One region of the Bartonella propinqua genome, then DNA from elsewhere that is predicted to be linked to it. Evidence: predicted binding sites of a transcription regulator. Region 1 holds the regulator's gene; the other holds the start of a gene.
The links. Region 1 encodes LexA, which represses DNA repair genes until DNA is damaged. Its sites were predicted from a motif close to TGTTCNNNNTGTGTTCNG; they were not measured.
Positions count from the first base shown of each region.

Region 2: the regulator LexA is predicted to act here: its motif matches at 2,387-2,404, upstream of dnaE (DNA polymerase III subunit alpha).

Region 1 is NZ_JBLEBK010000005.1:73,436-77,468, reverse strand. Features, by position in the region: gene ACMFKV_RS05040 (septal ring lytic transglycosylase RlpA family protein) at 1-629, opposite strand, end outside; tRNA gene ACMFKV_RS05035 (tRNA-Lys) at 1,011-1,086, opposite strand; gene lexA (transcriptional repressor LexA) at 1,785-2,495, shown strand; gene ttcA (tRNA 2-thiocytidine(32) synthetase TtcA) at 3,882-4,033, opposite strand, start outside.
Region 2 is NZ_JBLEBK010000011.1:11,592-15,624, reverse strand. Features, by position in the region: gene recG (ATP-dependent DNA helicase RecG) at 266-2,374, opposite strand; gene dnaE (DNA polymerase III subunit alpha) at 2,580-4,033, shown strand, end outside.

The DNA of each region.
Region 1 (4,033 bases):
TTAAGCGTATAAGAAGCCATTAAATAAGCGCTATCATAATAATCAACGGGCGCTTTAGCGATATATTCCACTTTAACATTTGTCACCCCCGCATTTGCATAACCAAGTATTGTTGCAGCGCGTTTTGATAAATCAATAATTCGATCTTTCATAAAAGGACCGCGATCATTCACTCTAACAATGAGTGAAGAGCCATTTTCTAAATTAGTAACACGAGCATAACTAGGCAAAGGCATTGTGGGATGAGCAGCAGTCAAGAGATTCATGTCGTAGATCTCGCCATTCGCAGTCAAACGCCCATGAAAATCTGAACCATACCACGATGCTTGCCCAATACGTTTATAGGTTGGATCATCTTGAGGATAATACCATTTTCCTTTTATTTTGTAAGGTTTACCTACAACAGCTCGCCCGCGACTCTGTCTTTTCGGTTTATCCCATTTATCCGAAGCTTTTTTAGATGGGAAAATAATTTTTGAATCTGTTGATTTCTTATTATTCAAATGTGTTGTAGGTACTATTTTTTTGATGCCACAGGATGCTAATAACAGAGAAACAGCCACCACAAAAGCAAATTGGCATATTGATTTAACAATGGAAGTAAATTTTTCTTTGTCATTTAAAAACATTTTTAGCCCGCTTATTTTTGTTAGTTATTTAACGCAAAAAACAAATCACACTCTCTATACGCAACAAAAAACCCACACTCGTAAACTATTTCCCTCTATGATATTTTTGAAATGCACCATTTATCAAGAAATTAACATAATGTTAACCTTTTTTTCCGCTGTAAAAAATAAATGCTATCGAGCAAACATTAGGATGAATTAAAATATAATAAAATCAATGCATTAATAAAAATACAATCTGATAATATAAGCTGTGAATAGGTGGAATGGTTCTATATAAACAGCAATAAATTGTTCTAATCATGCAAACAATAACTGTAAAACAATAATCAGCTCAATAAATACTCATCATTCTCATGAAATTTAGAAATATTATTAACTTGGTGAGCGCGCAGGGATTCGAACCCTGGACCTACTGATTAAAAGTCAGTTGCTCTACCAACTGAGCTACGCGCTCTCAAACAAATCACATTGCTTGTAAAAACAGGTGGAACATACGGTTGACTTTTCATTTGGTCAACACTTTTTAGAGAAAATATTATTTTTATTTTGAGTTATCAATATTTTTCTAATTTTTTCCCTTCTTTACCACTGCATACACAGTTTTTACCATTTTAAAACTTGAATAAAAATAGTAATTTAAACATAAAAATGCTTCTGATTCTTGAAATAAAAATTGTGACCATTTCAAAGTTATTGAAAAAATTGAAGTACAAATAAACTCAGTAAACTGAATTTAAAAATCAATAACGATAAAAATCGTTATTAAATATACTTAATAAAAGTAAAAAAACATCTTATCAAAAAATTCTAATGTTATTATTCTTATAGAAATAGAATATTTATTTCTCTATAATTTTAAATATATTATTTTTTATTTTTAAATTTTTTATATAATTAAATAATCTACAATAAATTATGTGCAGAATATTATTATTTTTATTATTTAAAAATTAAAATAATTTAATTAATATTAAAAATATCATAAATAAATTATAAAATATATTACAAATAATAAATATTTTATATTATTTTTATTTAAAAAATAAAAACATAAAGCAAATATTTTTAATTTAAATTGCAAAAATTTGTAGAAAAATTAAAATATAAATACGTTTTATTGTCTATTTGCCTCTTTTTTGATTGGATTATTGAATGCTGACATGTAAACAATATGAACTACTTTTGTTCATTCACAATCATATAAAAGAAACTGGTATTTCTCCATCATTTGATGAAATGAAAACAGCATTGGAACTTGCTTCAAAATCTGGCATTCATAGACTTGTTACAACCTTAGAAGAACGAGGGTTTATACGCCGCCTGCATAACCGTGCTCGTGCAATGGAAGTTATTCGACTCCCCAGTAAAATAACATTTAATCTTTCTTCAGCTCGTAAAATTTCTCCCACTGTAATAGAAAAAAATAAAAGAGGGATATCAAAAAATTTTGGTCTCGATAAATTTGATGAAGAAGATAAAAAAAATATTATTATCCCCATTATGGGGCGCATTGCTACAAGTGTCCCTATTTCCTCTATACTGCAACAAACAGATACACTTTCTTTACCACAAGATATGTTGAGTGTAGGTGAGTACTATGCTTTAGAAGTGAAAGATGATTCTATGATTGAAGCTGGTATTTTTGACAAAGACACGATAATTGTTAAACAACAAAGTACAGCAATGTCCGGTGAAATTGTTATTGCATTCATTGATAAAAAAGAAGCAACCTTAAAACGTTATCGACGCAAAGGAGCCTCTATTGCATTAGAAGCTGCAAATCCTCTCTATGAAACACGCATATACAAATCTAAGTGTATAGAGATACAAGGAAAACTAATCGGACTTATTCGCAAATATTAAAAATAAAAAACTTGTTAACATATTCAATATATATAAATTACAAATTATTCAGTATTTTTGTGAAGATTATAAGTATATTTTCATACAGAAAAAATTTAAATAAATATATAAAAAATATATTTTGTATATATAAAAACAAAATTCATTATTTTATTATTAATTATAAAATAAAAATAGTAAATGGTACTTAATTTTTATAAAGTTTTAGTAATTATCATTGTAGTATCTTTTATCAGTATCATTTTTTTCATATTTCTAAAAATATTTATAGTTTTTGAGAAAATTATTACAAATTTTCAATTTGAAGATTAAAAATTCTTACATATTAGATATCAAGATATCTGATCTTATTATTGTGAATAGCTATACTTTTCTTAATGTTTTCTGAAATGAATTATTGGCTAATATTAATATAATCCTCAAAAATAAAAAAACTATTGTAACTAGATATTTTGGTACTGCCCTTGACACTATTTACTAAATATATCTCAATGTATTTGCTGTTAACATAACTGCAAGCCTATAAAGGCATTATACAAGCAATTCATATAATGATTCTTTTAAATCATACTCACTTTATCGATTTAATTCCTCTGTAAACTATTTGCTTAATACCTCACCATTATGCTTACTTAAGAGCTTCTGAAAGATGTTATAGTGGATGTAATTTTGTATTATCACTACTTTACACAATAATCTTATTTCACGCATTATCCGTGATATTATTGATAAATCTAAAAAATTTGTACTAAAAAAAATTTAGATTATTTTATAAAATACAAGTGCTTATAGCATTGATATTAAATATCTCGAAAATTTTGGAAAAAATCGTATAAAAAACCAAATTTTTCGATCTTTTTCGCAAACTAGGCAATATGAAGTATTGCGATACGCATGCATTATTTTTTATCCTGACCTTCAGGTCGGTGAAGCTATTGAGCTTATAACTGCAAGAAAAGTACTTGCTTATTTAAATACTCTTTTTCAGCATAAATCTACAAACTATTTCATGTAATATAATAAAAAATGCCAATTTTTATAGTATTTAAAAATTTCTAAATCTCACCTTGTGATTAATATTTATTATCGGCTTTCCCAGAAAAATTAATGGAGATTTAAACACCACTTCTCGCATAGTGAGAGAAAATAATTGAAAAAAATTCCAGTTTTTTAGTAATGAAAATGAAAACAAAACAGCTAAAAACTGCAGTTAATATGATTCTTCAAAGATAAATAATGTATGATTTATTACCACGACAATCATTTAATGTAGAAGTCATTTTATTACCGTTAAAATTGAATAATCAGGTACTTATGACCTTTATAGAAAAGTAAATTCAAAATAGTTATAAAAAGCTTAAACTTATCCTGATTAGCATCTAATACTTACAATAAGTTTTTAAAATCAAAAATTTTTTTATCAAGCAAGTGACTTGGACGCACGTTCGTCAAGGCACGAATCATGGTATCTTTACGTCCTGGCATTCTATTTTCAATATCTTTCAACATTTCCTTCATTGCATTGCGTTGTAAACCAT
Region 2 (4,033 bases), on a different contig from region 1:
TTTTATTAATAATTATTTTCTGAAATTTTCAGATGTTATTATGCTTATTTTATATTTTTTTATTTAGTTAATTGTTCATTATATTTACTGTTTTATTAATAATGAATACTAATTAACTATGTAATTTAGCAAAATCAATTACTGTTGAGTAAAAATAACTTTGTGTTTTGAGGTATATGAAGAATAATTGAGAGCGCAAACTGTAAAAAACGTTTGTAACAGATATATAAGGCTATCATTTTTTATCAGGAATGCTTTTTGATTGTTATCCTGCACGTAATAGCCGAATAGCGTCTTCACGTCTGAAAAGATCAAGAAGTAAGCGCAAGGCTTGCCCTTGTTCTGAGGAAAAGTTGGCGTCACGTTGCAAAAATAAACGTGCATTTTTCCTTGCTATTGATAAAAGATCATTATGTATTGCAAGGTTTGCTATATGAAACTCAGGCATACCAGATTGTCGGGTTCCTAAAAGTTCTCCTTCTCCTCGTAAACGCCAGTCTTCTTCAGCAATTTTAAAACCATCCTCTGTATTGCGTATAATGTTAAGACGTTTTTCAGCCATTTTTGTTAACGGATCTTTATAAAGCAAAACACAGGAAGACTTTTTTTCTCCTCGCCCGACACGTCCTCGCAATTGGTGCAGTTGCGATAGACCAAAATGTTCTGCATGTTCAATGATGATGATTGAGGCATCAGGGATGTCTACTCCTACTTCAATGACTGTGGTAGCAACTAAAATACATATATCTCCGCATTTAAAAGATGCCATAGCCGCTTCTTTTTCATCTGTAGACATTTTTCCATGTATCATACCAACCCGCTCTCCAAAGTGTTCACGCAGAAGTGCAAAACGGCTTTCAATTGAAGTGAGTTCAAGGTTTGTAGATTCTTCCACTAAAGGACAAATCCAATAGAGTTTTTCTCCTTTTTTCAAGGCAACTGTAATGCGTTCTATAAGTTCATTAAGACGTTTTAAAGGAAGTGTTGCGGTTGTAATTGGTTGTCGTCCAATTGGTTTTTCCGTAATTTGGGAGACATCCATATCACCAAAAGCTGTCAAGACCAGTGTGCGTGGAATAGGGGTAGCTGTCATCACTAACATGTCAGGTTTATGACCTTTAGCTGTGAGGGCAAGACGCTGATGCACACCAAAACGGTGTTGCTCATCAATAATGGTTAAGGCAAGATTGTTATAGACAACGCTATTTTGTATGAGAGCATGGGTTCCAATGATAATAGAGGCTTGACCTGATAAGATCTCTTTCAGAATATTTGTACGCAGTTTTCCTTTTTCTCTTCCAGTTAAGAGAGTTGTTTGTAACCCGATTTTTTCAGCAAGAGGGGCGATTGTAGAAAAGTGTTGTCGAGCGAGAACCTCCGTTGGAGCCATTAAAGCTGATTGTCCTAAATTTTCAGCAACTTGTGCTATTGCCATTAATGCAACTACAGTTTTTCCTGCCCCTACGTCACCTTGAAGAAGTCGTAACATGGGTTTTGGTGAAGCAAGATCGTTGGCAATATCTTGTATCGCTTTTGTTTGTCCATTTGTAAGTTGAAAGGGTAAAACTTGCAGCAATTTTTTAGTGTAAGTCTTTGTTGTTGGGCGAGAAATTCCTGTAAGAGATTTTGTTTTTAAACGCACCAGACCGAGAGCCAATTGACAAGCCAGCAATTCATCATAAGCAAGACGTCTGCGTGCTGCACTTTCTAAGGTGAGATCATCAGGATCTATCGGAGTATGGATGCGATGGAGTGCAACAGAAAAGGAAGAAAAATTTTGCTGCTTTTTGACGCTTTCCTCTATCCACTCAGGTAAAAGAGGAACATGCTCAAGAGCGTTTTTTATTGCACGTCGTAGTATCTTTGCTGACAGTCCAGAAGTGGATGGGTAGACAGGTTCGATCAGTGGCATCTGATTTGATTGTTCACTTGGTGCGATGTGGTCAGGGTGTACCATTGAAAGTTGTCCGTTAAATCGCTCAACTTTACCTGATACAATGACTTTTTTTCCTTCTGGAAGTTGTTTTTTGAGCCAAAAACGTTGGGCGTGAAAAAATACTAAATTTATCTTTCCTGTTTGATCATGAGCGATAACACGATAAGGTAATTTATTACGTCCAGTTGGTGGTGGCTGGTGTTGATCGATGACAACTTCAAGAGTGAGGGTGATTCCTTCTTGTGCAAGAGCAATGCTGGGACGCATCCTGCGATCTATAGCAGAATAAGGCATTAATTGAAGAAGATCAATAAGGGTTGGTTCGCGTTGTGCAAGATTAATGTTTAGCACTTTGGCAAGTAAAACACATATTTTTTGACTCATTCCTGGGAGGGTATAAATAGAAGAAAAAAGAGGACTAATAAGATTTGAATACATAAAAGTTTAGCTTGCTCTTTTTATTTTTTTGGGTTTACGATTATAATTATAGGTATTTTCTTGATGAAAGTCTAATAATGTAATGTTTTTTTAAATATGCAGGGGGGGCTGGATTGATAAATTGAGCACGATGAATTTAAATGCTCTCTGTTGCGAAATAGATAAGAGCTGTGATTAGCACTTATTTTTTAGTGGGAAGTTGAGAGTGTCAGAAGATAAAAATAAAATACAAGGTGACAAAAACTCTCTCCCTCGCTTTATTCATTTGCGGGTACACTCAGCTTATTCATTACTTGAAGGGGCTTTAAAGATCCCACAAATTATTCAACATGCAATTTCTGATCATATGCCAGCAGTTGCTATTACAGATACAAATAATTTATTTGGTGCTTTAGAATTTTCGCAGCATTGTTTTTCTCACGGTATTCAACCTATTATAGGTTGTCAACTTACAATTGATTTTGGCAATAAAGATAATAATTCACGTATAGCAAAATGGCGCTATCCTGCTGATTTTGGCTCTATTGTTTTATTTGCTGCTGGCGAAATTGGTTACGCTCATCTTGTTCATCTTGTCAGTCGTGCTTATCTTGATAAGAGTAATACTGATCCTCCTCATATCAAAGCTGATTGGTTGTCGTCACACAGTGAAGGAATAATTGCTTTGACTGGTGGTAGGGGAGGTCCAATTAATTTTCTTTTGGCAGAAGATAAAAAAGAGTGCGCTGTTGAGCGCTTAATTGGTTTAAAAAAAATTTTCGATGATCGTCTTTATGTGGAATTACAACGGCATGGCTCTTATGACCGAAAAGTAGAAGCTGCGCTTATAGAGCTGGCTTATACACATGAAATTCCTCTTGTTGCGACGAATGAGGCTTTTTTTCTGAATAAGGAAGGATATGAGGCGCATGATGCGCTCATGGCGGTTGCAGAAGGACAAATTGTTTCTAATCCAGATCGCAAACGTGTAACACCAGATCATTATTTGAAATCACAAGATGAAATGGTTGAATTGTTTTCTGATCTTCCAGAAGCTTTGGAAAATAGCGTTGAAATTGCACTGCGTTGTCATACTGCTGCACCAATTCGAAAACCAATTTTGCCTCGTTTTATAGAGCAATCTGTGGATTCAAATTTGACTCTAGAAACAGAAGATAGTGAATTGTTAAATCAGGCTAAAGCTGGTTTAAAAATGCGGATTGAGACGATTGGATTGGCTGAAGGATATACAATCGCAGATTATGAGCAACGGCTTGATTATGAAATTTCAGTTATTACACGAATGCAATTTTCTGGTTACTTTCTTATCGTTTCAGATTTTATAAAATGGGCAAAAATCCATGATATTCCTGTCGGTCCAGGGCGAGGATCTGGTGCGGGTTCACTTGTTGCTTATGCATTGACTATTACTGATGTTGATCCATTACGTTTTTCTCTCCTCTTTGAACGTTTTCTTAATCCAGATCGTGTGTCTATGCCAGACTTTGATATCGATTTTTGTCAAGAGAGACGTGAAGAAGTTATTTGTTACGTTCAAGAAAAATATGGACGCGATCAAGTAGCTCAAATTATTACATTTGGTAAATTACAGGCACGTGCGGTGTTGCGTGATGTTGGGCGTGTTTTAGAAGTGCCGTATCGTCAAGTGGATTATCTTGC